DNA from 2 places in the Planococcus alkaliphilus genome. Region 2 is predicted to be linked to the other one. Evidence: a T-box and tRNA genes for the amino acid it is inferred to sense, from the RefSeq annotation. Region 2 holds a T-box; the other holds one or more tRNA genes.
What was found. A T-box is a leader RNA that pairs with one kind of tRNA and senses whether it is charged. The one in region 2 lies ahead of trpS (tryptophan--tRNA ligase), so its partner is inferred to be a tRNA-Trp.
Positions count from the first base shown of each region.

Region 1: it has a tRNA-Trp gene. The T-box ahead of trpS (tryptophan--tRNA ligase) is inferred to sense a tRNA for this amino acid. The anticodon was not compared.

Region 1 covers NZ_CM168060.1:1,048,036-1,063,470, forward strand. The annotation lists rRNA gene AC2EXB_RS05330 (23S ribosomal RNA) at 1-732, shown strand, start outside; rRNA gene rrf (5S ribosomal RNA) at 876-991, shown strand; tRNA gene AC2EXB_RS05340 (tRNA-Asn) at 1,004-1,078, shown strand; tRNA gene AC2EXB_RS05345 (tRNA-Ser) at 1,086-1,175, shown strand; tRNA gene AC2EXB_RS05350 (tRNA-Glu) at 1,208-1,282, shown strand; tRNA gene AC2EXB_RS05355 (tRNA-Val) at 1,293-1,368, shown strand; tRNA gene AC2EXB_RS05360 (tRNA-Met) at 1,443-1,519, shown strand; tRNA gene AC2EXB_RS05365 (tRNA-Asp) at 1,523-1,598, shown strand; tRNA gene AC2EXB_RS05370 (tRNA-Phe) at 1,618-1,693, shown strand; tRNA gene AC2EXB_RS05375 (tRNA-Thr) at 1,716-1,791, shown strand; tRNA gene AC2EXB_RS05380 (tRNA-Tyr) at 1,797-1,880, shown strand; tRNA gene AC2EXB_RS05385 (tRNA-Trp) at 1,887-1,960, shown strand; tRNA gene AC2EXB_RS05390 (tRNA-His) at 1,980-2,055, shown strand; tRNA gene AC2EXB_RS05395 (tRNA-His) at 2,098-2,173, shown strand; tRNA gene AC2EXB_RS05400 (tRNA-Gln) at 2,183-2,254, shown strand; tRNA gene AC2EXB_RS05405 (tRNA-Gly) at 2,260-2,334, shown strand; tRNA gene AC2EXB_RS05410 (tRNA-Cys) at 2,342-2,415, shown strand; tRNA gene AC2EXB_RS05415 (tRNA-Leu) at 2,426-2,509, shown strand; gene AC2EXB_RS05420 (ISL3 family transposase) at 2,692-3,915, shown strand; gene AC2EXB_RS05425 (DUF47 domain-containing protein) at 4,405-5,022, shown strand; gene AC2EXB_RS05430 (anion permease) at 5,038-6,036, shown strand; tRNA gene AC2EXB_RS05435 (tRNA-Leu) at 6,199-6,282, shown strand; gene AC2EXB_RS05440 (C45 family autoproteolytic acyltransferase/hydrolase) at 6,604-7,656, shown strand; gene AC2EXB_RS05445 (C45 family autoproteolytic acyltransferase/hydrolase) at 7,693-8,739, opposite strand; gene AC2EXB_RS05450 (B3/B4 domain-containing protein) at 8,888-9,550, opposite strand; gene queG (tRNA epoxyqueuosine(34) reductase QueG) at 9,621-10,766, shown strand; gene trmL (tRNA (uridine(34)/cytosine(34)/5-carboxymethylaminomethyluridine(34)-2'-O)-methyltransferase TrmL) at 10,777-11,250, shown strand; gene AC2EXB_RS05465 (hypothetical protein) at 11,586-11,894, shown strand; gene AC2EXB_RS05470 (NCS2 family permease) at 11,981-13,282, opposite strand; gene AC2EXB_RS05475 (aldo/keto reductase) at 13,432-14,262, shown strand; gene AC2EXB_RS05480 (RluA family pseudouridine synthase) at 14,291-15,136, opposite strand; gene AC2EXB_RS05485 (thioredoxin family protein) at 15,193-15,435, opposite strand, start outside.
Region 2 covers NZ_CM168060.1:2,522,797-2,538,231, forward strand. The annotation lists gene AC2EXB_RS13515 (ABC transporter ATP-binding protein) at 1-1,049, opposite strand, end outside; gene opp3C (oligopeptide ABC transporter permease) at 1,063-2,082, opposite strand; gene opp3b (oligopeptide ABC transporter permease) at 2,082-3,017, opposite strand; gene AC2EXB_RS13530 (peptide ABC transporter substrate-binding protein) at 3,208-4,917, opposite strand; gene AC2EXB_RS13535 (DUF3899 domain-containing protein) at 5,160-5,501, shown strand; T-box leader at 5,546-5,758, shown strand; gene trpS (tryptophan--tRNA ligase) at 5,805-6,797, shown strand; gene AC2EXB_RS13545 (hypothetical protein) at 7,021-7,314, opposite strand; gene fabF (beta-ketoacyl-ACP synthase II) at 7,855-9,099, opposite strand; gene AC2EXB_RS13555 (beta-ketoacyl-ACP synthase III) at 9,127-10,062, opposite strand; gene AC2EXB_RS13560 (YjzD family protein) at 10,251-10,436, shown strand; gene AC2EXB_RS13565 (ATP-dependent Clp protease ATP-binding subunit) at 10,478-12,607, opposite strand; gene AC2EXB_RS13570 (metal-sulfur cluster assembly factor) at 12,738-13,046, opposite strand; gene AC2EXB_RS13575 (prolyl oligopeptidase family serine peptidase) at 13,113-13,880, opposite strand; gene AC2EXB_RS13580 (Cof-type HAD-IIB family hydrolase) at 14,062-14,871, shown strand; gene AC2EXB_RS13585 (DegV family protein) at 14,885-15,435, shown strand, end outside.

The DNA.
Region 1 (15,435 bases), 1.5 Mb from region 2:
GGGATACTACCCTGGTTGTATTGAAATTCTAACCCACACCCCTGATCGGGGTGGGAGACAGTGTCAGGCGGGCAGTTTGACTGGGGCGGTCGCCTCCTAAAGAGTAACGGAGGCGCCCAAAGGTTCCCTCAGAATGGTTGGAAATCATTCGCAGAGTGTAAAGGCACAAGGGAGCTTGACTGCGAGACGTACAGGTCGAGCAGGGTCGAAAGACGGGCTTAGTGATCCGGTGGTTCCGCATGGAAGGGCCATCGCTCAACGGATAAAAGCTACCCCGGGGATAACAGGCTTATCTCCCCCAAGAGTCCACATCGACGGGGAGGTTTGGCACCTCGATGTCGGCTCATCGCATCCTGGGGCTGTAGTCGGTCCCAAGGGTTGGGCTGTTCGCCCATTAAAGCGGTACGCGAGCTGGGTTCAGAACGTCGTGAGACAGTTCGGTCCCTATCCGTCGCGGGCGCAGGAAATTTGAGAGGAGCTGTCCTTAGTACGAGAGGACCGGGATGGACACACCGCTGGTGTACCAGTTGTTCTGCCAAGGGCATCGCTGGGTAGCTATGTGTGGCCGGGATAAGTGCTGAAAGCATCTAAGCACGAAGCCCCCCTCAAGATGAGATTTCCCATTGCGCAAGCAAGTAAGATCCCTCAAAGACGATGAGGTAGATAGGTTCGAGGTGGAAGCGTGGCGACACGTGCAGCTGACGAATACTAATCGATCGAGGACTTAACCAAAATGGCTTTCTGAAGAGCGCGTTTCCTGTATTCAATGTCGAATATCCAGTTTTGAAAGAATAAGGCAAAAGTTTTTTCAAAAAAAGCTTGAAATACCGGTCAGAATTGGTATAATAAAACTTGTCTTTCAAAATAAATATTAGTCTGGTAGTGATGGCAAAGAGGCCACACCCGTTCCCATCCCGAACACGGAAGTTAAGCTCTTTTGCGCCGATGGTAGTTGGGGGTCTCCCCCTGTGAGAGTAGGACGTTGCCAGGCTGATAATATTATTCCGAAGTAGCTCAGTGGTAGAGCACCGCACTGTTAATGCGATGGTCGTAGGTTCGAATCCTACCTTCGGAGCCATTCTTTTGGAGAGCTGTCCGAGTGGCCGAAGGAGCATGATTGGAAATCATGTAGGCGGGCAACCGTCTCAAGGGTTCGAATCCCTTGCTCTCCGCCAGTAGCAATATCCAAATGAACATACAAATTAATGGCCCCTTGGTCAAGCGGTTAAGACACCGCCCTTTCACGGCGGTAACACGGGTTCGAATCCCGTAGGGGTCACCATTATATAATTGGAGGATTAGCTCAGCTGGGAGAGCATCTGCCTTACAAGCAGAGGGTCGGCGGTTCGATCCCGTCATCCTCCACCATTTACAATACATAAGCAAAACTTGTAAATATGAGTTTCTTCTATAATATAGGAAATAAACTCAATTATTATTATCGCGGGGTAGAGCAGTTCGGTAGCTCGTCGGGCTCATAACCCGGAGGTCGCAGGTTCAAATCCTGCCCCCGCAACCAAATGGTCCCGTGGTGTAGCGGTTAACATGCCTGCCTGTCACGCAGGAGATCGCCGGTTCGATCCCGGTCGGGACCGCCATTTTTTATCTTTCAAATGTGGGTCAGTAGCTCAGTTGGTAGAGCATTAGATTGAAGCTCTAAGTGTCGGCGGTTCGATTCCGTCCTGACCCACCATATTTTTATTTTTTATCTCCATGCCGGAGTAGCTCAACTGGTAGAGCAACTGACTTGTAATCAGTAGGTTGAGGGTTCAAGTCCTTTCTCCGGCACCATTTTTGGTGGGGTAGCGAAGTGGCTAAACGCGGCGGACTGTAAATCCGCTCCTTCGGGTTCGGCAGTTCGAATCTGCCCCCCACCACCAGTTTTTAGGGGCATAGTTTAACGGTAGAACAGAGGTCTCCAAAACCTCCGATGTGGGTTCGATTCCTACTGCCCCTGCCAATTTTAAAATTATATGATGGCGGTCGTGGCGAAGTGGTTAACGCACCGGATTGTGATTCCGGCACTCGGGGGTTCAATTCCCCTCGTCCGCCCCATGTTTTAATTTCAATTAAATGCACATATAAAATAGTAAAGTGGCGGTCGTGGCGAAGTGGTTAACGCACCGGATTGTGATTCCGGCATTCGGGGGTTCAATTCCCCTCGTCCGCCCCATCTTATTATTGGGGTATAGCCAAGCGGTAAGGCAACGGGTTTTGATCCCGTCATGCCCTGGTTCGAATCCAGGTACCCCAGCTTTTGCGGAAGTAGTTCAGTGGTAGAACGCCACCTTGCCAAGGTGGAGGTCGCGGGTTCGACCCCCGTCTTCCGCTCCATAAAATTGGCGGCATAGCCAAGTGGTAAGGCATGGGTCTGCAACACCCTTATCACCGGTTCGAGTCCGGTTGCCGCCTCCATTTATATTATGCCGGCGTGGCGGAATTGGCAGACGCGCGGGACTCAAAATCCCGTTCCTTCACGGGAGTGTCGGTTCGACCCCGACCGCCGGTATCTTGCAAAGGACCTGCCTGTCCTTTCATAAAACCTTCAACATCTTCGGATGCTGAAGGTTTTTTTTTTGGTTCTACACTAATTGTTGGGGTGTTGAAACAATTCGGCCCAAAAAAAGACACGCAATCTCCAAATTCTTTTATACTTGAAATGTCGAATAACAAGTAAAGAAGAGGAGATGCGTGCACTTGAATTTTACCATGAAATTTCCCGGATTAGAAGATGTGAAAATCATGAAGATGGAACAGGTGGAGGACCGGGTGGCCCTGCATGTGGAGTTGGAAGTGAAGGCACACCGTTGCCCGCGTTGCCAGGAGAAGACCCGGCGTGTCCACGATTACCGGATCCAAAAGATCAAACACCTGAAATGGTTTGAACGCCAGACTTACCTTTTCTATAAGAAGAGACGCTACGTATGCGGGGCGTGCGGCAAGAAATTCGCCGAACAGAATTCATTCATCGGCCGCTATCAACGGTTCTCAAAAGAGTGGAACCAAGCGGTTCATGTGCGCAGCGTCAAGGCGAAAACGTTCAAGGAAGTGGCCGGACAATACGGCGCTTCCGCTTCGACCATCGTTCGGCGTTTCGATCTGGTGGCGCTCCAGGAAGTTACTGAAACCGCAAAATTACCGCGTGTGATCGCCATCGACGAATACAAAGGCGACACCCGTGAAGGAAAGTACCAACTGATTATCGCCGATGGCGAAACGAGAGAACCGATCGATATCCTGCCCAACCGGAAAAAAGAGACGATCAAACAGTATCTCCAACAGCACGGAGCTGCGGTGGAAATCGTCGTCATGGACATGAGCCATTCCTTTAAAGCCGCGGTCAAAAAAGCACTCGGCAAACCGGTGATCATCGCCGATCGCTTCCACTTCTGCCGGTACATTTACTGGGCGCTGGACGCGGTCCGCAGACGCGTGCAGAAAAGTTGGAACGACTATGACCGCAAAAAAGGCAAACGGATGCGCTACGTCTTTTACAAAAACAGTGAGAAGTTAACCGAAAAGGACCGTTGGTACTTGAAGCGGTATCTTGAAATGGATGAGGAGCTCAAACGAGCATACGAACTGAAGGAAGCGTATTGCACGTGGTTTCAGGCAAGCAAAAAAAGAGATCCCGAGGAAATCCTCAAGACCAAAGAAGCGTTGCTGGAATTTTATCGGCTGGTGGAACAAGCGGGCATTCCCGAGTTCCAGAAAGCCATGGGCACCTTCCGAAACTGGCAGACGGAAATCTTGAACAGCTTCTCGTTCAAGTATTCCAATGGTTTCTTGGAAGGCATCAATAACCTGACAAAAGTGATTAAGCGGAACGCGTTCGGCTTTCAGAATTTCGAACGCGCCCGCGCCAAAATACTACTGACACACAAGTATAAGAATATGGGAGTTCACGTTGGTTAGAGTGAGGAAAATTTCACCTCACCCCAACATTTGACGGAGAACCGTTTAAACAGCAATGAGCGAAATAAAAGTACGCATCTGCAGTTTTTCATAGGATGAATTTGTATAGAACAGAACCGTTTATCGGGACCCAGGGAAAATATCAGGAAGGTTTAAAAAAAAGAAACAAATGGATTTCAATTTGTATGCAGGCTAGGCTCTAAGAGATAAAAGTCTTTCTAATTCTGATGGAATGTTTTATACTAAATTAGCTAATTTGAGAAGTTCTCTTTAACAGGGATCAGATTAAATGGCGAAGGAGATCAGCAGCCGTTACGTTATTACAGAAATGGAGATTAAAGAAAATCGAATAGATTAAACAGGAAATTCATAATCGTTTGTTTTATTAAGGTTTTGTAAAGTTGGGGTTAAAGTTCTATTAAAAAAGATTAAAAAGAGCTATCATAATCTAGCTTTGAATTTATTTTAGAAATTAGCGGAGGTAAGAAAATGGCTTTCAAGAAAAAAGATAAGTTTGCAGTTCTACTAGGGGATATCGCTTTGAATTTAAAAGAGAGTGCAGCTTATTTTGCTGACTATAAATTGCGGGAAATCAGTGATTTGAAGATTTTCTCCAATACGATGAAAGATTATGAAACAAAAGGCGATAATTATGTCCATACAGTCATCCAGGACTTGAACAACGCTTTTATCACGCCTATTGAAAGAGAAGACATTCTCGCACTGGCTATGAGTATGGATGATGTGCTAGATGGTTTAGATCATACTGCCTCAATGTTTGAAATGTATTCAATCGTCAATGCGGATGAATTCATGTTGGAGTTTGTAGAAGCGATCCGCCTCAGCACGATTGAAATCGAAACGGCTGTGGATTTGATGTCTTCTAAGAAATTGCCGGCTATGAGAGAGCACGCCATTAAAATAAAAGATTACGAGTCCCAATGTGATGTGACGAGACGCCATGCGATCAAACATCTCTTCCAGACGGAAAAAGATCCGATCCGCATTATTCAATATAAAGAAATCTATGAAGAGCTTGAAGAAATTGCAGACCATTGCCAAAAGGTAGCAAATACATTTGAGTCTATTATCATGAAAAACGCTTAAGGAGCAAGATGACCGATGGATATGGTTCTGCTAATAACAGTTTTAATTGTCGTTTTTGCTATAATATTCGACTTTATCAATGGCTTTCACGATACAGCCAATTCAATAGCTACTGCAGTCTCTACAAAAGCTTTAAAGCCGCGTCATGCAATTATGCTTGCTGCGGTAATGAACTTTGTCGGAGCTATGGCATTTACAGGAGTAGCAAAAACAATTACGAAGGATATTGTTGATCCATTTACATTGACGAATGGGTCGGTGGTGATTTTAGCCGCTTTGCTTGCTGCAATCACTTGGAATTTGGTTACCTGGTATTACGGAATTCCGAGTAGTTCTTCCCATGCTTTAATCGGTTCTATCGCCGGTGCTGCCATTGCAGCGGCAGGATTTGCAGCATTGAATTACGGAGGGTTTATAAAAATTCTCCAAGCGTTGATTTTATCGCCTATTCTGGCATTCGCTGTGGGGTATCTTGTATATAGTATCTTTAAAGTAGTATTCAAAAATAATAATTTAACGAAAACGAATCGAAACTTCCGCTTGATTCAAATTGCGACAGCGGCTTTGCAATCATTTTCGCATGGTACGAATGACGCACAAAAAGCGATGGGGATTATCACAATGGCGTTGATCGTCAACAACTACCAATCTTCAGATGATATTCAGTTATGGGTGCAAGCTACTTGTGCTGCCGCAATGGCATTAGGGACGTCTGTTGGCGGATGGCGGATCATTAAGACCGTTGGCGGCAAGATTATGAAAATCCGTCCTGTCAATGGCGTAGCTGCTGATTTGACTGGAGCAGCCGTTATCTTCGGAGCGACATTCATTCATTTACCGGTTAGTACAACGCACGTCATTTCCTCTTCCATTATGGGGGTAGGAGCTTCACATCGGCTTAAAGGCGTGAAATGGGGAACCGGTAAAACGATGCTGATCACATGGGTGATTACGATGCCGATATCGGCAGCATTAGCCGCAGCCATCTATTTCATCCTTAATATTTTCCTTTAAAATAAAGACAGGGACTTTGATATTCAAAGCCCTGTTTTTCTTTGGACTTTGGCAGCGGCTTTCATAGCTTATGGATTTAGACGGATGATGAGACTTTTCGCAAAAAAGGCTTGTGCAATTTATAAAAGCTATGTTAAGATAAATCTTGTCCAATTCGATTAAGCCGGCGTGGCGGAATTGGCAGACGCGCGGGACTCAAAATCCCGTTCCTTCACGGGAGTGTCGGTTCGACCCCGACCGCCGGTATACTTTGCACCGCTTAGCGGATGCTGAAACACTTCTTGCTTCATGCAAGAAGTGTTTTTTTATGCTCTTTTATTGAAGAAGAAGAGGGTTATTGCTGAAAAGCTTGGGAGCTTGCTGTAGAAACACTTTTTAATCAATAGGAAGAGTTATTCCACTAAAGTATTTCTGCAGCTGTTAAGTGTCTTAAAAGAAGAATTAGAGGCATATATGCTCCATGAGTCTATTAAAGAAACCGGCAAAAAGCACAATTCCTGTCTTTATCCATTATTTGCTTGATATAATGACGGGAGAAAATGTGTTTAAAAGCAGAAGGAGGAGCCTATGAAGCAGATACATAGCGATATTTTTCAATTCCGTGGCAGCCATTATGAGTTTGGAAAGATGCAAGGAGAACGGTTAAGGGAATCCATTATTTTGGATAACCGCAGAAAGCAATGGAAAGCGAAACGGCCGAGATTTAAAATTGATGTAAATGAAACCAAAACTGCCTTTTTGCAGTTTGCTCCGGGGATTTGGGAAGAGTTGCTTGGGCTTCAGGAAAGCTTGGATTTGCCGATGGAGGAAGTGCTAAGGGATTTCGGAGGCTACCGCATCGATGCGATGCCATCTGGCTGTTCAATTGTGACAGGAGATGACTTCTTGGTCCGCAATTATGATTTCCATCCTCAGACTTATGAAGGGCGTTTTTTGCTGTTTCAGCCAACGGATGGCGGCTATGCCTTTATTGGGCCTTCTTCCCGCATAACGGGGCGCATGGATGGCATGAATGAGAAGGGCTTTGCGATGGGGTATAATTTCACGCATCGGAAACAGCCGGGAGACGGATTTGTCTGCTATATGATTGGCCGGATCATGCTTGAGACTTGTTCGACGATTCAAGAAGCAGTTGCACTTTTAAAAGAAATTCCGCATCGCGGTTCGTTTAGCTACGTTGTGCAAGATAAGAGCGGCGAGTCTGCCATCATTGAAGCAAGCCCGAGAGCAGTCGATGTCAGGAAGGATGCGGCGTGCACCAACCATTTTGAAATTCAACAACATGAAAACCGGAATTACTTAAACGATTCGTATGAACGCTTGGATGCGATCAGGCAGCAGCCGGATGCAACGCAGGATGCTTATCAGGCTTTTCGCCTGTTCAATGATGTAGATAAAGGTGTGTTCTCGAAGTTGTATAAGAGCTGGGCAGGGACCATCCATACGTCTGCTTATTTGCCGAAAGAATTGGCGGTATGGTTTGCGCTAGGCGGAAACCAGGAACCAGAAATTTTTGATTTCAAAAAATGGCTGGCAGGAGAAGACCTCACCGAACGTAAAATCTACGGGGAGATCGATACAGATATCGGTTTTGCCCATCTGGATAAGCAGTTTGTTTAAGCAAATGAAAAAAGCGCCCGGTGGAGGGCGCTTTTTTTACATTTCTGCCATATGTGGGAATGGCAGTTTCGTATCGATTTTTCCGTTGATGCGTTTAGCAAGCAGTCGTTCGCCTTGCAGCCACTTCTTAAAATCAAACATGAGCGGCAAGCGATTCGGACCGAGGGCAAAACCGACTTCCAAGCTTTCCGGGAAGTAAAAAGCGGTATGGAGCGTTCCGGAAGCCGTGCTGTATTTCTCCGAAAAGACGCCTTGTTCCAAATCGTTCAATCTGCGAAAGGCACTGTAGGCATCTGTTGCTTCGTTTAAATGGGTGCGAATGGTTTCTTCACGGCGAATCGAATCTTTCATCTGGTAGCGGTTTTCTTCAGTCAGCAATTCAAAATGATTGGTGGAAACGTTTGAAGTGCGTGCAACGACAGAGCGTGGAGAAGCTTCAACGACTACGGATTTCCCGCTTCGGTCGAGCAGCACATAGCTGAAAGAACGGCGGTGTGGTATTTCTTCCAGCAATTCAATCGCTTCTTCCACAGTTGCACAATTCTCTAAGATCAACCGGCCGATCATATTGCAAATAAAACCGTCTTCAGAATTGCGCCGATTGATGAAGTTATAGCCCATTACGAGCCCTTTTTCATTTAACCCGTCGGTTCTGCCGGTAATTTGCATGGTCGGTCCGATGGTGGCATAGCCGCCGTCTGTCGGCTGGTACAGGGCAAACCGTCCTTCGTAGCCTTCGGGAGAGCTGTCGTAATTGCGGACCATGTATGCGCTGCTTGTAAAAATCGAACAGCCGCTTCTCGTGTATTCCAAATAATAGCCGCCGAATTCGCGGATGGCGTCTTGCATACTCCATTCGAGTGCATCGGCCAATCCATTGATTTCCTCCCAAATTCTCGGAGCAAACGCAAGCAGCGTGTTGGTTGCCTGTGTTTCATCTATTAGAAAATTTTTGTTTTTGGAGCCCCATTGTTTTTTGCGGTTGGGGAGGATAAAGGAATCCCTTAACAACTCGCCTTGTTTAAAACCGAAATCATAATGGCTGCCGCGAAATTGAATAATATCACTGTGGACTTTTTTCACTGGCGATCCCTCATTTATTGGAAATTAGCGAATTTCTGTGAGTCTGTGAAAAACTCTCGAATTCGAGCTACCCCGAGTTTACTGCATTTTTTTCGGAAAGAAAAAGAATCTGCCTAGCACTCGGAAGGGAGGCGGGGCAAATTCCAGATTAGAGAATATAAAACTCAGCGTCGCCGCCGTTGATGCCGGTGAACATATTGGATGCAGCAGTCAACAGTTCCAGTGCCGTATCCCGGTTCATCGATGGACGCAAATAAAAGATGTGGAGCGCATTTTTGGTTTCTTCTGTAACAGCGGTCCGGATGGAATCGACATACGGGCTGCCGAACGGCCCTTGGCTGTCTTTTGCCACAATGATATTGGCAAGTGTATTCAAGCGGTTATTGATGCCTTCGTACTGGTCTTGGTCCGTACCTAATGTAATTTCCACATCGCCACTGATTTTGTCTTCATCGTAAAGGCCAAGTGGAATTTCGTATTGCAGGGACAGGAAGTTGTTCATGTCGACGCCTGAATGCACCGGCTTCAAGTAATTCTGCTTTTTGATCCGGCGGAACAGGGCTTCTGCGGAGTGGCGGTAGCGGTTCGGATCTGCACCTAACGCTTTCCATGCCAGTTTCCATTCCAACAGGCCCGGAAAATCTGTCAACTCTTTTTCATCCAAGTCGAAATACAATTGCTCCTGGAAAAGCTGAAGGCGGCCTTTTAACATTTGAGGTGAATCGGAAACGGTGATATTGTTATAATGAATGATGCCTATTTTAAAATCAGGAAGGATTTCTTTGATATTAGGGTCGATGGAAGCTTTCATGGCACTCTTCCTTTCAAGTAATAGTAGTTAATCATTATAGTATCATAGAATAGAATTGAGGGGTTACAGCATGAATCTCGATCAATTTCAAGAAGAGCTTGTTGCGTATGCCTCGGAGATCGGAATTGATAAAATCGGTTTTGCTTCGGCAGAGCCTTTTTATAATTTAAAGCATCGGCTGATCCGCCAGCAGCAATTGAAATACCAATCCGGCTTTGAAGAACCCGATATTGAAAAGCGGATCCGGCCCGATTTACTGCTGGATGAAGCAGTGAGCATCATCGCCATTGCGATTGCGTATCCTTCAAAAATGAAAGATGCGCCTCAAGGCGTCAAAGGTGCACGCCGCGGAATTTTTTCGCGGTCTTCCTGGGGAAAAGATTACCACGCGGCGTTAAGAGAGCGGTTGGTCCTGCTTGAGGCATTTATTGCAGCCCATTATCCGGAAGCGCGCATGCGCTCAATGGTGGACACTGGCGAGCTATCTGACCGTGCCGTGGCCGAACGCGCGGGAATCGGCTGGAGTGCGAAAAACACATCCATCATTACACCGGAATTCGGTTCTTACGTTTATTTGGGGGAAATGATCACCAATATCCCGTTCCGTTACGATGAGCCGATGGAAGACCAATGCGGAGATTGCCGGTTATGCATCGATGTCTGTCCGACAGGGGCGATTGTTGAAGGCGGCCAATTGAATGCAACGCGCTGCATTTCATTTTTAACCCAGACGAAAGGCTTTTTGCCGGACGAGTTCCGGGGCGTCATCGGCAACCGGTTGTATGGCTGCGATACGTGCCAAACGGTCTGTCCGAAGAATAAGCGCAAGGCAAATCAAATCCATATGGAATTTGAACCGGATCCGGAAATTGCGAAACCGCTTTTAGAGCCTTTGCTTAAGATTTCCAATAAAGAATTTAAAGCGAAGTTCGGTTATGTGTCGGGTTCTTGGAGAGGCAAAAAGCCGATTCAGCGGAATGCGATTCTGGCATTGGCCCATTTTAAAGAAGAATCGGCTGTGCCTGCATTGATCGAGCTGTTGAAAAGCGATGAACGGCCGGTTATTCGCGGAACGGCCGCATGGGCCATCGGGAAGATCGGCACCGAATCAGGGTTTGAAGCATTGAAACAAGCCCAGCTCGTCGAACAGGATGCGGAAGTGGCAGAAGAAATTCAAAAAGGATTGGCGTTCTACGCCGAAGAATTGAAAGGATAAGTGAAAGAACTTGGCTATACACATTGTTTTATACCAACCGCTGATTCCAGCAAATACAGGGAATATTGCACGTTCGTGCGCAGGTACAGGAGTAAAATTGCATTTGATTCGCCCGCTTGGCTTTTCAACGGATGATAAAATGCTGAAACGGGCTGGACTCGATTATTGGGAGCACGTCGACATCCATTACCACGATTCGCTTCAAGAGTTATTCGATCGTTATGCAGACGGCGAATTTTATTACATTACGAAATTTGGAACGAAAACGTATACGACTTTCGATTTCTCGGATGTTGAAAAAGACCATTTCTTCGTCTTCGGACAGGAAACGAAAGGCTTGCCAAGAGAGTTGATCGATGCGAACCTTGATCATTGCCTGCGCATCCCGATGAATGACAATATCCGTTCGCTCAATTTGTCGAATACAGCTGCCATTTTAATGTATGAAGCACTGCGCCAACAGGATTACCCGGGGTTAAAATAATGAATAAAAAAAGAGCTGCCCTTTTGAAAGGGAACAGCTCTTTTTCATTATTTGTCTTCTGGAGTACCTGGTTTGTCGTCATAGCCTGCAGTGAAAATAGCAGCTAGGAACGCTACACAAATACCTAAAATAAGGATTAAGTTCATAAGTAACGACCTCCTTGAAATTTGCATCTTTGTTTAGTATAGCGCAAAGGCGGGGAAAATGAAATATAACTCTCCAGCCAAATATGGAGAAGTTATGTCGGAAGCTGTTTGATTTGCTGAAGAAAACGAAACTTATCGCTTGGCCAAACGTATATAAAGAAAGGCATTAAAAGAAGGGATGATTCAATAATGAGAATGAAAATTTCTGTAGCATTGTTATGGATTACGGGACTAGCAGAGGCGTTCCTGGCGATTCCATTTATCGGAGGTTCTGTTGTCTTAAGCACAGGATACGGTGTTTTAGGCGTCATGTTCGTCCTTCACGCCATTACGCTATTCTTCTGTTTCCGTGAATACTCTCCAAAAGCAGGCTCGATTCTTGGGATTATCACAAGCCTCATTTCGTGGTTCCCGCTTATCGGCTGGGCAATGCACTTGCTTAGCGCCATCGTCTTGCTGATCAGCGCAGCTGTTTCAAACCGCACCGCTAGAATTTAATCAATCAAAAAAAACGCCCATGGAGGGCGTTTTTTTGTGTCCAGACTCCAGCGTCCGTGTAGATTTGACGGGCGCTTCCGTTTTTCTTAATGCGGTGCAATAAAAAGTTGAATGGCGAAAAGGACAGCGAATACATAAAGAATCGGGTGTACCGTTTTCCATTTTCCTTTAAAGATTTTCATAAGCGGATAAGAGATAAAGCCGAGTGCGATTCCGGTTGCAATGCTCGATGTCAATGGCATCGCAAGAACAATCAAGAATGCAGGAAAAGCTTCATCGAATTTTTCCCATTCGATGTTTTTCACAGAGCCGATCATCAAACTGCCGACGATGATCAAAGCAGGTGCTGTAATGGCTGCGACATTTGATAAGGCGGCGACAAGCGGGCTGAAGAATGCAGCCAAGATAAACAAGATGGCTACCGTTAACGTCGTTAAGCCGGTGCGTCCGCCAGCAGCAACTCCTGATGAAGATTCCACAAAAGCGGTAGTCGGGCTGGTGCCGACCATGGCGCCGGCTGTGCCGGCGATTGAGTCGGCAAGCAAGGCTTGTCTCATTCGCGGCATGTTATTGTTTTTCATCAATCCGGCCTGTTTTGCGACACCGACCATGGTGCCCGTCGTATCAAACAAGGTCACTAACAGGAAAGAGAAAACAACGCCGTATAAGCCGAAATCGATAACCATCTGGAAGGCTTCTATCGGATTCCAGACGATGATGCCATCCGGCAGCGAGGGAAGTTCCAAAAGTTTTCCTTCAAATTTCAGTTGGCCGGTGAAAAAGGCGATGATTCCAGTAGCGATCATTCCGAAGAAAATTCCGCCATGAATATTCAGCGACATGAAGATCAAAGTGATGAATAAGCCGATTAAGGTCAAGATGACTGGCGCTGAAGTCAAATCCCCTAGGCCGACAAGATTGGCATCATTAGCGACGATAAGTCCGCTCATGCGCATACCGATAAAGGCGATGAACAGTCCGATGCCAGCTGTAATGGCATGCTTCAGGTTTTCAGGAATCGCTTGGATCAATACTTTACGCAAGGGCGTCAATGATAAAATAACAAAAAGAAGTCCAGCCACAAATACAGAGCTAAAAGCAGTGATATAATCGATGGCTCCATCCGATCCAAGAACCATAGAAGTGAAATAGGCGTTCAACCCCATACCGGGAGCGATAGCAATCGGATAATTGGCCATTAAGGCCATCCACAAGGTGCCGATTACGGAGGCAATGATGGTCGCAAGGAAAACTTGGTCAAAAGGCACGCCTGCAGCGCTGAGAATAACGGGGTTGACGATGACGATATAAGCCATCGTCAAGAAAGTGGTCATTCCAGCTAAAACTTCTGTTTTGGCAGTCGTTCCATTTTCTTTTAAGTGAAACATTGAATTACTTCCTTTCAAACACGAACGATTTAAACAACATCCACTATATTATTCGCTTTTATTATGAAATGCAACCCTTTTTAAGAAATCGTAATAGTCGAAATAAGTGGAAGTTATTTGTACAATAAAAGAGAGAAAGGATGATTGACATGGAATTAACGATTAAATCAACAAAAACCTTACATAATGGCGTTGAAATGCCTCGCTTCGGACTCGGCGTGTATAAAATGAAAGAGCCGGATGAAGCGCTAAAAGCGATGGAAGCTGCGATAGGAGCGGGATATCCTGCGATTGATACGGCCACGGTTTATGAGAACGAACGGGAAGTTGGAGAAGCAGTTCGGGCGTCTGGGGTTAAACGCGAGGAATTATTCATCACTTCGAAAGTTTGGAACACCGACCAAGGATACGATCAAACACTCCGCGCTTTTGAGGCGTCGCTTGAGCGCCTTGGCTTTGATTATTTGGATTTGTATTTGACGCATTGGGCTATTCCGGAAACTTTTGTTGATACTTACCGTGCAATCCAGCGTCTATACGATGAAAAATTGGTGCGGTCGATCGGGGTATCTAACCACCAGATCCACCATCTGGAAAAGATTTTCGCTACTGCGAACACGAAGCCGATGGTCAACCAGATTGAGCTCCACCCTCAACTGACGCAAGAACCGCTGCGCCAATTTTGTGAAGAGCATAATATTGCCATTACATCCTGGTCACCGCTTGCACGCGGCAGACTGCTGGAAGATCCTGTATTGGCAAAAATTGCAGAAGTCCATGGAAAATCGATTGCGCAAGTAGTTATCCGTTGGCATTTGCAAAGTGATCTCATCGTCATTCCGAAATCGGTGACGCCATCCCGCATAATTGAAAATGCGGATGTCTATAACTTCTCATTATCGGAAGAGGAAATGAAAATGATCGACGAGTTGAACCAGGATTGGCGTTCAGGAACGCATCCGGATAAAATCAGCCTATAAGAAAAGCCGCCAAATTTGGCGGCTTTTTTTAACGCGCAGAATCTTCTACGACAATTTTTTCATGGGTGAAGGGATGGATGAACGACATGCGGAATGCATGAAGATGGTAGGCACCGTCTTGTGTCGCTGGTCCGTCGTACATTTCGTCGCCGATGATCGGATGGCCGATATGGGACAAATGCGCCCGGATCTGGTGCGTGCGGCCAGTTTCCAACGTCAGATGCAGCAATGATTTTCCTTCCATTTGCTTTAGCACTTTATAATGCGTGACAGCACTTTGCCCGGTAGGCGAGACACGGCGGCGGGTTGGGTGATGGCGGTCTTTGCCAAGCGGGAAATCGATCGTCCCGGATTTGTTGTGGACTTTGCCTTTTACTACCGCTTCGTAGTCGCGCACCAGCTGTTTTTGTTCAAGCATGCGATCCAGCACATTTTTCGCGACAGGATGTTTTGCGACCATTAACAGGCCGGATGTGCCTTGGTCAAGGCGATGGACATGCTCGCCGTAAGATCCGCCGCCCCGGATGATATGGCCGAGAATGGCATTGATGAACGTATCAATCTGTCCGACTTCATTCGGATGAGTGGCCATGCCTTTCGGTTTGCGTGCCACAATGAAATGATCGTCTTCGAAAAGGATCGGCAATTCTATGTCATGCTTCGGCTCGTAAGGGGATGCGGCAGGCGGCAGCTCGAATTGCAGCACGGTTCCTTTTTCAAGAGGTTCTTTCCAGATCACTTCCTGGAATTTCTTGTTCTTCACACTTTTGGCCATGCGCATTTCATGGACCACTTTTTTGCCGAGGCCCCATTCTTTCCTCAATAATTCTTCGACGGTCATGCCGTCGTCTTGTATAGTATAGCTCCACGCCATAACGATTCCTCCAAATGAAAGGGCCATGCGCACCGCACATGACCCTTTATATCTTATTATTTTAGAACGACTTGATTAAAGAATTCTTCTATGTTTTCTTTCGGTTGTGCTCCGACCCAACGCGCGACTTCTTCGCCGTCTTCATAATGGACGAGTGTAGGCGTTGCTTCGATGAAATAATCTTCCCAGCCTTGGTCGTATTCCAATAGGTTGTATTGGAGAACTTCCACATCCATATCTTCTGCTGTTGGCATTAGAATAGGAGTTGTTGCTTGGCAATGCGGACAAGTCGGGCTAAA
Region 2 (15,435 bases):
GCGCCCCCCTCATAATATCGGCTTCCTGGGAATTTCTTCATGCGCTCGATAACAGTTGCAGGAGGTTCCACTTGTGGAGCATCCGGGTGCAACAACCAAGTTGCAGCAGAATGCGTATCGCTGACTTTGAAGAATGGAGGGTTTTGCTCCATATCAATCTGCAATGCATATTCGCTGCGAAGCGCAAACGCATCTCCTTTTGGTGGATCTAGAAGATCCGGAGGAGTTCCTGGAATGGCATATAATTTCGCTTCATCCGTATCTAAAGAAGGCATAGAACTTAATAGCCCCCATGTATACGGATGCTGTGGGTTATAGAATATTTCATCTACAGTACCAATTTCCACAATCTTGCCGCCGTACATAACTGCTACTCGGTCAGCAACATTTGCAACTACCCCTAGATCATGGGTAATGAAAATGATCGATGTGTCGATTTTTTTCTGAAGGTCTTTCATCAGCTCTAGAATCTGCGCTTGGATCGTAACATCGAGTGCCGTAGTCGGCTCATCCGCAATCAAGATTTGCGGATTGCAGGCTAAGGCGATGGCAATTACGATACGCTGGCGCTGACCGCCTGAGAATTGGTGCGGATATTGCTTCATCCGCAATTCTGGCTTCGGCATCCCAACAAGGCGAAGCAAATCTATTGCCACTTTTTTCGCTTCTTCTTTGCCAATTTTTTGGTGTTTCAACAATGGTTCTGTAATCTGGCGGCCAATCGGCATCGTCGGGTTTAAAGAAGTCATCGGATCCTGGAAGATCATCGAAATGTCCTTGCCACGGATTTTCTGCATTTCTTTGTCGCTCAATTTCGTCAGATCACGTCCGCCGAATAGAATTTCGCCGTTTTTGAATTCTGCTGAGTTTTCAGGCAGTAAACGCATGATCGATTTAGTCGTAACCGATTTACCAGAACCGGATTCTCCTACAATCGCCAAAGTTTCGCCTTTATATAGATCAAAGTTAACGCCTCGGATAGCTTTGACTTCCCCACCAAATGTGTTAAAGGAAAGCTCGAGGTCTTTTACTTGTAAAATCTTCTCCATATAACTTTCCTCCTTAATCTTTCATCTTCGGATCCAGCGCATCACGAAGACCATCGCCGATCAAGTTAAAGCAAATCATGATAATACTTAATAGGACAGCCGGGAATGCTAAGATATGCGGCTGGTATTGAAGCAATTTATAACCATCGTTGATCAATGTTCCAAGCGATGCATCGGGTGCTTGAAGACCAAGTCCAATGAAACTTAAGAAAGCCTCGAAGAAAATGGCGCCAGGAATCGTGAACATCGTATTGATGATGATAATGCCTAACACGTTAGGCATTAAGTGTTTCCAAATAATGCGGGAATCGCTCGCCCCTAATGTGCGGGAAGCCAAAACGAATTCCTGGGATTTGTATTTCAGTACTTGTCCACGAACTACCCGTGACATCCCCGTCCAACCGGTGATGGTCAAAGCGATAATGATCGCGAGAATCCCCGGATCCATGATCAAGATGAAGAGAATAACAACAACCAAGTTTGGAATACCTGTTAAAATTTCGACGACACGCTGCATGATATCATCAATGCGGCCACCGAAATAACCGGAAATTCCGCCGTAAATAACTCCGATAAACATGTCGATTGCAGCAGCGACAAATGCGATGAATAGGGATACTTGCGTTCCTTTCCATACACGCGAGAACATGTCGCGGCCAAGCCCATCAGTTCCGAACCAATAGTTGACTTCAACATTTTTCATATCATACAAGTCGACTTCTTTGCCGCCAAGAGAACCTGTTCCATCCATGATCCCCAGTTTTTCAATTCCTGGAATCTTGGGCGGCAAGTTTGCATGCGTGATTGTTTGAGCATTTGGCTCATAAGGGCTGATCATTGGCCCAACAAAAGACATGATGACAATCAATCCGAAAAGGATGATACTGACGATTGCCCCTTTATTTTTCTTTAAGCGCATCCAAGCATCTTGCCAGAAGCTGACACTCGGCTTCGTGATGCGTTCTGCCTGTTTTGTGTCAACCGTGATGCGTTCAAATGAACCTTTTGGCAGTTTTTCTAGATTTTGGGTCATTAGTTTTTACCTCCTGAAAGACGGATGCGCGGATCGATAACGCCGTACAAAATATCGACAATCAAGATAACGATAATTAGGAAGACTGAGAAGAAAATCGTTGTGCCCATAATGATTGAGAAGTCATTCACCATAATTGATTTTACAAACTGCTCCCCGATTCCTGGAATTGCAAAAATTTGCTCGACTACTAAAGAACCAGTAAGAATACCGACTGCCATTGGCCCAAGAACCGTAATTAACGGAATCAATGCGTTGCGGATCGCATGTTTAAATGCAATTTCTGAACCGCTGGCGCCTTTTGCTTTTGCTAATGTGATGTAGTCAGAACCTAAAACTTCAATCATTTCTGTACGAATGAAACGAGCCGCTGTTGCAAGCGGGAACATTGCCAGTGCGATTGATGGCAGGACGCTGGACATAAAGCCGTCTTTCCACAAAGCAACAGGGAACCATTCCAGCTTTAAGCCGAACCAATATTGCAGCAAAGAAGCAAATACAAACGATGGTATTGATATCCCAATAATTGCAACTAGTGTACTGGAGTAGTCGATCCACGTGTTTTGCCGCAAGGCAGCAATCATTCCAAGCAAGATGCCGAGAATTGTTCCCAGTACCATACCTTGGAAACCAATTTGAGCGGACGGACCCATACGGCTAATAATCAGGTCTGTAACATTTGCTCCTTTAAATTGGTTAATTGAAATACCTAAATCCCCTTTTAACAAGCCAAACATATAGTCAAAATATTGAACAGGCAGAGGTTCATCTAAACCATACCGTGCTTCTACTACTGCCCTTTGTTCTGGAGATAATTTATCTGCGGAAGCGATAGGGGAACCTGGTAAAATCTTCATTAAGAAAAATGTAAATGTTGCAATCAATGCCAATGTGATCACCATATAGATCAATCGTTTGCCGATGTATCGTGCCATGTTGCACCTCCAAAAAATAATTCTATTTCACAAGCTATGTGCATTGACAATAGGCTTGTTCTTTTCGATAGTTAGCAGAAAATGGTCAATTTTCGGTGAATTCGCCTGCATTAGAAAAGAGAGTATATCGTCCAAATACCAGCGATATACTCTCTTTCTATTTGTTTTTCACAGAGGCCGGGTAATTAACTTATTTACCTGAAATGTAAGCCCATTTGTAGCTGTAATCTCCGCCGAATGGGTGAGAGATAATGTCATGCACGTAAGGTTTTTGAAGAGACATCAAACCGCGTTGGTAAATTGGTGCGATTGCAGCATCTTCTTCGATCAAGATTTGTTCTGCTTTAGCCATAGCTTCCCAGCGACCAGCAAGATCTTGAGCCAAATCGCCTTTCGCTTGATCAACTAAAGTATCGAATTCTTCGTTAGAGTAGGACATTTTGTTTTGAGCAGATCCTGTTACGAAGAGGTCAATGAATGTCATTGGATCCTGATAGTCAGGGCCCCAACCAGAGTTTTGGATATCATAGTCTTGTGCTTCATCAAGCTCTAAGCGAACTCCGAAAGGAACAGCTTTAAGCTCAAGAGTCAAACCTTCAAGGTTTTCTTCAAGTTGAGATTTCATGTACTCGTCCATTTTCTTAGCAAGCTCTGAATCTCCACCTAGCATTTCAAGTGTAACTTCAGTCAAGCCAAGCTCTTCCATTCCAGTTGCCCAGAATTTCTTAGCTTCTTCTGCGTTGAATTCGTTCATGTCGCCGTTAACTTCACGGAAGTCCGCGTTGTTTTCATCGAATGTGAATTCAGTTGGTACCAAGTAGTTAGCTGGCAATGAACCGTTTGCTAATACTACATCAACTAGGTCTTGTTTGTTGAAAGCCATAGAAATCGCTTTACGAATATTTACGTTTGCAAGTGGAGTCTGTTCTCCATTGCGCTCTTGGTTAAATTTCAAGTAGAACACAGTTGGTTCTAGTTCTCTTACAACATCTGGATCTTCAGCATATTGCATTGCGAATTCACCAGATAGACCTGTACGGTCTTTTTCGCCTGAAGTATAAAGGTTGATTGCAGTGCTAGTTTCTTTAACAACGTCTACGTTGATTGTTTCAAGTTTAACTGTTTCTGCATCCCAGTACTCAGGGTTTTTCTCCATAGACCAAGTCAAGCCAGTGCCATCCCAGTTTGTTAACATGAATGGACCGTTGTAAAGCAAGTTATCTGAGTTAGAAGCATAAGCATCGCCTTTTTCAGTAACGAAAGCTTCGTTCAATGGGTAGAAAGTTCCGAAAGCCATTAGTGACATGAAGTATGGGGTAGGGCGCTCAAGAGTAACTTCTAGAGTTTTCTCGTCAACAGCTTTAACTCCCAATTCAGCTTTGTCCATTTCGCCTGCAGCAATTGCTTCAGCGTTTTTAATCGTACCAGCCATCATGTATGGACCGTAAGGTGATCCAGTCGCAGGGTCGATCGCACGCTGCCAAGAGAATACGAAATCGTTAGCAGTTACTGGTTCGCCGTTAGACCATTTAGCATCACGTAATTTGAAAGTGTAAGTTAATCCATCTTCGCTGACTTCTGGTTCAGCTTCTGCAAGAGCAGGTTCAGCAACGTTTTCTTGGTTTAAACGGAATAAACCTTCGTTAACGTTGTTCATGATGTTGAAAGCAACGGCATCCTCAGCCAATGATGAATCCATTGTTGGGATTTCTGCACCTTCCATCAAGTTAAGTACTTGTTCAGCATCTGGTTCTCCTGCTGGTTCTTCTCCGGCTGCTTTATCGTCGCCGTCTGTCTCTGGTGTTTCAGCTTTATCGTCATCCCCGCCGCCACATGCAGCTAGGAAAGCGCTAAGAACTAAAACAAGGCTAAGTAGCCAAAATAACTTGCTGTTCTTCACTTAGGTGACCCCCTTAAATTTTCTGAAAAATTGGTACACTGTTTATTATACATAATCTTTTTTTCTTGTACAGTACTTTTTTTAAAAGTATTTACACTTTTGTAACAATTGTGTTTCAACATTATTACACAAAAAGCCGTGATTATTGAAGTTATCAGCATTTTCGAGGTGGAATTATTTTCATTATTTTTTTGATTTTTTTTTCAAGTTCTTCTACAATTAATAAGAATTGAGGTGCAAAAATGAAAAAAATGGTGATAAGTGTCATTGTTGTGCAGGTGCTAATTTTACTGACCATGCTCATTCGAAGCGAGCCTTTCTCCCTGCTTTCTTATATAAATAATTCGTTTATTTTTGGAGGGGTCCTGGTTTTTATCGGTTTATGGGTGTTTGTCATCAGGACAGGAGTTTTCGATATCTTTACACTCAGTATGCGGAAATTCTTCAAAGTCAGATCCACTCTCGAAGATGATGAAATGCGGGCCCCTTCCGAAATTTTCTCGCTGTCTGCTACACCGCTATTGATCATCGGCGGCGTGACATTGCTCTTTATGGCGATTTCCTTATTGATTTATGAACTTTAACCGTTGCACAAAAAAAGTTTTTTGTATTATACTTAGAAAATAAACATTGAGCGATGAGAAAGAAGAGTAAATGCAGTTTCTTCTATATAGAGAGCCTGTGGTCGGTGGAAACAGGCAGAGAGCTGCATTGAATGGACTTTTGAGCTGAAACAGTGAAGTAACAGTAGCCGTTTCCGTGATCTTCACGTTATGAAGAAGAGTGGCCAAATATGGCAACTAGGGTGGTACCGCGGAAAAACACATCATTCGTCCCTTTTCTACAGGGATGTGTGCTGTGTTTTTTTATTATGAGGAGGAAAAGCAATGAAGAAAAAAATCTTTTCAGGCGTTCAGCCTACCGGTACAGTCACGTTAGGAAACTATATCGGCGCGTTTAAACAATTTACAGATTTGCAAGATGAATTTGACTGCATTTTTTGCATCGTCGACCAACACGCCATCACCATGCCGCAAGAACGGTTAGAACTCAGAAAAAATATTAAGGCTCTTGCAGCTCTTTACTTGGCTGTCGGGATCGATCCCGAGAAAGTCACTCTATTTATCCAATCTGAAGTTCCCGCACATGCCCAAGCCGGATGGATGATGCAATGCATCTCTACTATTGGCGAGTTGGAGCGCATGACCCAATATAAAGATAAATCAGCGAAGACCGCTTCTGTGTCTGCTGGATTATTGACTTATCCTCCGCTAATGGCTGCTGATATACTGCTCTACCAAACAGATGTGGTGCCTGTTGGAGATGATCAGAAGCAGCATATTGAACTGACGCGCGATTTAGCGGAACGGTTCAACAAAAAATACAACGATGTTTTGACCATTCCGGAAATCCGCGTTCCGAAAAACGGCGCGCGCATCATGTCGCTGCAAGATCCTACTAAAAAAATGAGCAAGTCGGATGCCAATAAAAAATCTATCGTCACGTTATTGGACGATTTAAAAACGATTGAAAAGAAAATCAAATCAGCTGTGACGGATTCGGAAGGGATCGTCAAATACGATCCAACAAACAAACCAGGGATTTCAAATCTCTTGACGATTGAAGCCGCACTTACGGATGCAAGCATCGATTCGCTTGTTGCTAAATATGAAGGCGTCGGCTATGGCGACTTCAAAGCTTCTGTCGCGTCAGCCGTAACTGCTCACTTGGCTCCTATCCAAGAACGCTATCAGGAATTACTGAACTCGGAAGAACTGGACCGCATTTTAGATGAAGGCGCCGAAAAAGCGAATTTCTTAGCCAATAAGACATTAAAGAAAATGGAAAATGCGATGGGTTTAGGCCGCAAGCGCAAATAAAGAATGAAAGAGGCTGCATTTTGCAGCCTCTTTCATTTTTTCAGGATTTCCTGCGTGAAGCGCCTTATGCCTTTCGGGGCTAACGGGCCGCTTCCGCTTTTCTTATTGTCTAGACTCCAGCGGCCAGCCCCTCGGGATCATAAGTCCTTTCACTACGGAAATCAGGATTTCCTGCGTGAAGCGCCTTATGCCTTTCGGGGCTAACGGGCCGCTTCCGCTTTTCTTATTTCCCAGAGATGTACGCCCATATATAGCTATAGTATCCTCCAAACGGATGCGAGATGATGTCGTTGACATACAGTTTCTGCAAGGACATCCGGCCGCGCTGATAGATCGGTGTGATTGCCGCATCTTCTTCTATCAGAATCTGTTCAGCTTGCGCCATTGCTTCCCAGCGTCCTTCGAGGTCTTGAGCCAGCTCCCCTTTGGATGCATTGACCAACTCATCAAACTCAGGATTTGAATAGGACATTTTGTTTTGAGGGGAATCGGTTACGAACAAGTCGATGAATGTCATCGGATCTTGTTCTGCATCAGGTTCTCCTGATCCTCCGCTCGTACCGTCTTCATTATTTTGGCTGCCTCATTACTTCCTCCCTTGCCGCCACAAGCTGCTAAAAACCCACTTACCACCAGCATAGAAATGAGAAAGATCGGTCTTTTCTAGATGAACATAGGAATGCCTCCTTATTTTTCCGAAAAGATTGATTATTTTCATTACAATTCTTTATTTGGATATTGTATTTTATTTTGATAATTAATATTTTTTCGATTAAAATCAATTTAATTTAATTGAATAAATATACTTCCTGCTTATGTTATCAATATTTTTATGGCACTGGATGAGTATGGAAGCTTTCTTTGAACAGCACCATTTTCGATCAGACACCTGAATTATAAAATTGTATGTATTATATAGTAGAACCCACTTGTTTTTTTGTGCTTACTTACATATCTTGTCTTGACCAGAACTCCTTCCTTCACTTTTAATAGAGAGCAATCAGTTTCATATATAAAAAACCGCCAGTTGGAGGACTGGCGGTTCATTTAAAAGAAATCATTGTTCAGTTATTTTTTTAAAGACCAACGATGCGTTATGACCGCCAAATCCAAGTGAGTTGCTCATTGCGTATGCAAAATCTGCTTTACGAGCTTCATTCGGCACGTAATCCAAATCACATTCCTCATCCGGCGTCTCGTAATTCATTGTTGGCGGCATGATTCCCTCTTTCAGAGCTAAGGCCGTGAAAATCGCTTCGATTCCGCCTGCCGCTCCTAATAAGTGGCCAGTCATAGATTTAGTAGAACTCATTCCTAATTTATAGGCATGCTCTCCGAAAACCGTTTTAACTGCCATCGTTTCGTATAAATCATTGTATTGTGTGCTTGTACCATGTGCATTGATATAGCCGATTTCGGTTTTATCGATGCCGCCGTCTTCCAATGCTTGAGCCATTGCTCTTGCAGCACCTTCGCCACCTGGAGCCGGAGCCGTAATATGGTGGGCATCTCCAGTTGAACCGTAGCCTACCAGTTCCGCATAAATTTTCGCACCGCGTGCTTTTGCATGTTCATATTCTTCCAGAATCACAATTCCTGCACCTTCTGCAATAACGAATCCATCACGGTTTTTATCAAATGGGCGTGATGCTGTTGCCGTATCCGGATTTGTCGTAAGTGCTGTGTTTGCTGTAAAACCGGCAACCGATAAACGGGTGATCGGCGCTTCCGCTCCACCTGAAATCATAACGTCTGCATCTCCACGCTGGATAACTTTAAATGCGTCGCCGATTGAGTTTGTTCCGGATGCACAAGCAGTCACCGAACAAGAGTTGATCGCTTTCGCACCAAAGTGGATAGAAACTTGGCCAGATGCCATATCCGGAATGATCATCGGTACAAAAAACGGACTGATCCGGCGTACGCCGCGGTCATTTAAAACATCCATCTGATTTTCAATCGTTTCCATGCCACCGATCCCAGAACCGATCCAAACGCCTGTGCGAAGTGCAGTCTTTTCATCAAGCTCAAGTCCTGCATCTTTCATTGCCATGATAGAAGAAGCTAACGCATAATGTGTAAAGCGATCCATTTTACGGGCTTCTTTGCGCTCAATGTAATCTTCAATAGAAAAGTCTTTAACTTCTGCAGCTACTTTAGCTGGATATTTATCTGCATCTAAACGAGTAAGCGGCCCTACGCCCGATTTACCAGACTTTACCGCTTCCCATGTGGTTTCGATATCATTTCCTAAAGGAGTCACTGCTCCAATACCTGTAATTACTACTCGACGATTAGCCATTCTCATTTCTTCCTTTCGCATATCCCTTTATTTGCCCCATCTCATTGCTATTGCGCCCCAAGTCAATCCGCCGCCAAACCCGACCATGACGACGACGTCATCCTCTTTGATCCGGCCTTCTTCCACATCTTCTACTAGAGAAATCGGAATCGAGGCTGCAGATGTATTGCCATATTTATGGATTGTTTTCGACATTTTCTCGATTGGCAAATCCAACCGAGCCCGCGAAGCTTCCATAATACGGATATTCGCTTGGTGAGGAATCAGAAAATCGACTTCCTCTTTCGTTAATCCTGCTTTTTCAATGACATTGATCGCAGATTCACCCATTTGGCGAACAGCGAACTTAAACACTTCTCTTCCGTTCATCACCAAATGCTTTCCTTCTTGGTAAAGGTTCGAACCGCCGCTGCCGTCCGCTCCAAGTTCAAAGGAGAGGATGCCGCGCCCTTCGGATACTTTGCCGACAACTGCCGCTCCGGCTCCATCACCGAACAATACCGCTGTATTACGGTCTTCCCAGTTAGTAATTTTCGATAATTTTTCCACGCCTACGACGAGGACATATTTATAAACATCAGAATCGATAAATTGTTTAGCCGTGACGACGCCATACATGAAACCTGCACAGGCAGCAGACACATCCATCGCTGCAGCATGAACTGCGCCGATTTCCTGTTGGATAACGCAAGCCATCGATGGAAAAGGCTGATCCGGTGTGACTGTCGCAACCAAAATCAATCCGATGTCAGCTGGATCGATGTCAGCGTCTTTAATCGCTTTTTTCGCTGCCTCTAATGCCATATCCGACGTGTCCTGTTCATCTCTTGCAATTCGGCGTTCTTCAATCCCGGTCATTGTCCGGATCCACTCATCAGAAGTATCCATCCGTTTTTCCAAATCGAAGTTCGTTAATTTATCTTCTGGCAAACATCTGCCTATGCCGATGATTCCTGCATTCATTATGGGTCCCTCATTTCAATTTAACATCAATTATTAGTACCTGGTAATAATGATACGTCATGTCCTTCATTTTTTCAACTAACTGACATACTTCCGACAAAATATCTTTGATTCTTCGAAACTTTCTTTCTGTATGGGGAACGGTATGATATGATTAAGCTAGATATTTTATGTAGAGGTGAAATTAGATGCAGTATATTGGAACATTCTTTTGGTCGTTCTTATTAATTTCTTTATTGAACTATGTAGTAAGCGCTGTTCAAAACGTACATTTCGATTTCATGTTGGGCGTTTACATTTCTCTAATCGTCTCTGTCTTGATTTTTGCAATTTCTGCAATCATCCCAGACGAGCCAGCAGCAGAAAAGCATTAATTAAAAAATCGCCATCCGGAACACTCCGGATGGCGATTTTTTTAATTAATTTTGATCTTCAATTTTCCATCTTCCATCGCCAAATGCAGTGTTGCATTTGCATCGATTTCCCCTTTGATCAATTCCCGGGCAATCTTGGTTTCGATTTCCCGTTGGATAAAGCGTTTCAGCGGACGTGCTCCGAATACCGGGTCGGTTCCCGCTTCAATAATATAGTCAATGACGGAGTCATCGACCGCCAAATCCAATTGCTGGCCTTTCATCCGCTGGCCAAGTTCTCCCAACATCTTTTTCGCAATTCCATAGAAATGCGAGTTGTCCAGTGCATGGAAAATGACAATATCGTCAATGCGGTTCAACAATTCCGGTTTGAAATGCTTCCGCAATTCAACCATGACAATGTCTTCAAGCTCATGTTCATTATCGGTTCCACCGATATAAGCTGAGCCGATATTTGAGGTCATGATTACGACGGTATTCGAGAAATTGATCAACCGGCCCTGGCTATCTGTAATGCGTCCATCATCCAGAATTTGCAGCAAAATATTGGCTACGTCCGGATGCGCTTTTTCTATTTCATCCAATAGCACAACAGAATATGGGTTTCTGCGCACCGCTTCTGTCAGTTGGCCGCCCTCTTCATAGCCGATATAGCCTGGAGGAGCCCCGACTAAGCGTGAAACGCTATGTTTCTCCATATACTCAGACATGTCGATGCGGATAAAATGGTCTTCCGAATCGAAAAGGTTTGCCGCTAAAGCTTTTGCAAGTTCTGTTTTCCCAACCCCAGTCGGACCTAGGAAAATGAAAGAACCAATCGGCTTTTGTTCGTCTTTAATGCCGGCACGAGCGCGCCAAACCGCTTCTGTCACAAGCTCAACAGCCCGATCTTGCCCAATGACCCGTTCTTTTAACGTTTCATCCAGCCTTAATAGTTTTTCGCGTTCACCTTCGACTAATTTAGTAACCGGAATACCCGTCCATCTAGCGACAATTCCGGCAATTTCATCTTCGGTCACTTCTTCACGCAATAGACGTTCTGCACCGCCCTCGTGCAATTCTTTTTCAAGAACAGCCAATTCCTTTTCAAGCTCTGGAATTTTGCCATGGCGGAGAACAGCAGCTGCATTTAAATCGTATTTGTTTTCTGCCTCTTCCAGTTGCCGCCGATACTGATCCAGTTTTTCACGCTTTTCCTGAATTTTTTTCAACGATTCTTTTTCAGCGTTCCATTGGTTCTTCATATCTGCTGTAGAAGATTTCAAGTCCGCTATTTCTTTTCTTAAAGTGGCCAATCGGTTTTGGCTCGCTGTATCTTTTTCTTTCATTAGAGCTTGTTCTTCAATTTCCAATTGCATTAAACGGCGAGTGACTTCATCCAGTTCCTGCGGCATCGAATCAATTTCTGTCCGAATCATCGCACACGCCTCGTCGATCAAATCGATCGCTTTATCCGGCAAGAAACGTTCGGTAATATAGCGGTCAGACATTGCTGCGGCTGCAACAATCGCCCGGTCATGTATCCGGACTGCATGGTGCAGTTCAAACCGCTCTTTCAATCCTCTTAATATCGATACGGTATCTTCTACAGAAGGTTCACGTACAAGGACTTGTTGGAAACGCCGCTCCAAAGCTGGGTCTTTTTCAATGTTCATCCGGTACTCATCAAGTGTCGTTGCCCCGATACAATACAGTTCTCCTCTTGCTAACATTGGTTTAAGCATATTCCCTGCATCCATTGCGCCTTCTGTTTTCCCTGCTCCGACAATGGTATGGATTTCATCGATGAATAAAATAATCTGTCCATCGCTGTCTTTTACCTGCTTAAGCACACTTTTCAGGCGCTCTTCAAACTCGCCCCGGTATTTGGCACCGGCAATGAGCGAACTCATGTCCAGTTCGTAAATGATACGGTCTTTTAACCCTTCAGGTACGTCATTTCGGACAATCCGCTGCGCCAATCCTTCGACAATCGCCGTTTTCCCGACGCCCGGCTCCCCGATTAGGACTGGATTATTTTTCGTTTTGCGGGATAAGATCCGGATCACATTGCGAATCTCCTGATCTCGTCCGATGACCGGATCCACTTTTCCATTCTTCGCTTGTTCCACCATATTTCGACCATATAGTTCCAATGGGGATTTTTGTTCTTCATTAGTAAATTGAACCATAAAATCACTCCTTATTAAGTTTGACCTTCTTTGACTAATTTAATTATAGTTAATTCCCTCTTATTTGGCAAATAATAACCACAAAAAAACACCATAAAATCAAATGATTTTACAGTGTTTGATGTTCTCATTATCTAACGCCAAGCGCCATTTTCGCATAGCGAGACATATGGTCTTTGCTCCATGCTGGCTGCCAAACGATTTTCACGTCTACTTCTTCTATTTCTGGAAGTTCGTATAGCGCACGTTTAACCATATCTACGATTTGCGGTCCCATTGGGCATCCCATCGATGTCAAAGTCATCGTTACAACAGCAAACCCATCTTCTGAAAGGTCAAGGTCGTAAACAAGCCCTAAGTTGACGATATCGACTCCAAGTTCTGGGTCCACTACTTGTTCCAAGGCACCCATCATGCTATCTCTCATGTCTTGATCCATCATAATCCCTCCCTATTCTGCTCTTCTCATCTTAACAAATTTTCCTGGAAAAAGAAATTTAACCGCTTATTTAGCCACGTGCTCAGCTAACCAAGCCATAGCTGCAAGCATTCCAGGACGGCTCACCGCATGGCCGGATTCTTTTTCCCGCATAAAATGAATCCGGTCCGGCACTTCGGCGTAATCTTCTTTTAACGCATGATAGAAATTGAAAGTCGGTTCAAAAGGAACCGTTGTATCCTGTTCACCGTGCCAGAAAAATAGGGGTCTCTGTTTGAAGACAGCCCGGTTTTTCGTTCCGTCGAAACGGGCAAGTGTATCCAGCATTTTCTTCCGTTCGTCATCCGTAATCGGCAATTTAAATCCTTTCGATTCAAATTGGGCCATTTGGGCTTTTGCCAATTGGACGTAATTGGCAGCCCCCATCATGACCGAAGCCGCTTTGACCCATGGATAAACAGTCAAAGCACCTAAAGTTGTGATGCCGCCCATCGAAGTTCCGCCGATGCCAATCTCGCCTTCAGCTAATTTCTTTTGGTGGATAACTGTATGTATTGTAGCTAATTCTTCTATTGAAGTAAGAACAATTTCCCAAAAACGCAAGCTCATTTGGATTTCATCCAAACCTTCGTCCCGGTCGCCATGCAAATGGGCATCCGGCAAGATGACACGCATTCCCTTATTTGCCAATTGATAGGCGTAATGCAGATTATGCTCTTTTGCACTCATATGGCCGTGAAAGAAAACAACCGTCGGCAATGCATCTGCAAACCGGTTTTCAGCTGCAACGTTCAGGAGCGGGATGCCTTCCCAAATTTCATGTACTACTTTCACTTAACCCACATCCTTTTTTCTTTTTCTATCCAATCCTACCAATGTTCTTCTTCTCCAGCAAACAATCTGCCAAAGCCTTAAAGAAATTTTTCGAAATGAAGCATTCCGATGGAAGTTTTTTTGACGAACCGCTTCATTTATCGCTAAACTGTACATAGAGAGAGAAAGGAGACGGTTATTAATGAAGCAACATTTAATAGTCTTAGATTTAGATGGCACCCTATTGACCGATCAGAAAGTCATTTCCGATAAAACAAAATCTACTTTAACTAAGGCTCAGGAGCAGGGCCATCAAGTAATGATCGCGACTGGCCGCCCTTTTCGTTCAAGTGAAGTGTATTATAAAGAGCTTGGATTGAGCACGCCAATCGTCAATTTCAATGGTGCTTTTGTTCACCATCCAGCCGATTCTTCTTGGGGCACTCACCATACCCCAATTTCTTTGGACGTGGTACATGAAGTGGTCGAATCGATGCACCAGTTCGATTTTTATAATATCGTCGCAGAAGTATTAGACGATGTGTATGTACATCACCATGATGAAAAACTGATGAATATCTTCAGTTTCGGAGATCCGTCTATCACGACCGGCGACTTAAGAAATTTCTTAAAAGCAGATCCTACTTCGATGCTGATCCATGCACCGGTTGAAAAAGTGCAATTGATCCATGACCACTTATCTTCAGTGCATGCCGAAGTAATCGACCACCGCAGATGGGGAGCCCCGTGGCATGTGATTGAAATTGTCAAAAGCGGTTTAAGCAAAGCGGTCGGACTGGACCGGGTTTCCAAATCGCTTGGCATTCCGCGCGAAAATATCATTGCGTTCGGAGACGAAGACAATGATCTTGAAATGATCGATTTTGCCGGCGTCGGTGTTGCGATGGGCAATGCAATCGACCCGTTGAAAAATATTGCCAACGAAATCACCTTAACGAATAATGAAGATGGAATAGCTGAATTGCTGATTGACCGATTAAATTTAAAATAAAAGGAGGATTTATATGCGATTATTCGCTGACAGTGCATCAGATTTACCTAAATCTTTTTTCCAAGATGAAAATGTGATTTTATTTCCATTGCGGGTCCATATCGGAGATGAAGAGTTTGAAGATATTCTGACCGTCCACTCGAAGAAAGTGTTTGATGCCATACGGGCAGACATCCATCCGAAAACGTCCCAAGTATCCCCGGACGAAATGCTGAACGCTTTTGAACAATTGGCCAAAGACGGAGAAGAAGGATTCTACATCGCTTTTTCTTCTGAATTGTCCGGGACGCATAATACTGCTGTTATGGTAGCAGAACAGGTCCGTGAAGATTACCCAGAGTTGAAATTAACGATTTTGGATTCAAAAGCGGCTTCCTCCGGTTACGGGCTTCTTGTAAAAGAAGCGGTTAAGATGCGGACAGCAGGTGAACCCCTTGAAGCCATCATCGAGAAGGTTCGCCACTTGGCCAAACATCTTGAAAGCCTGTTTACGGTAGAAGACTTGGATTACATGGCAAAAGGCGGAAGAATTTCAAAAGGCAGCGCGTTTGTCGGGGGCTTATT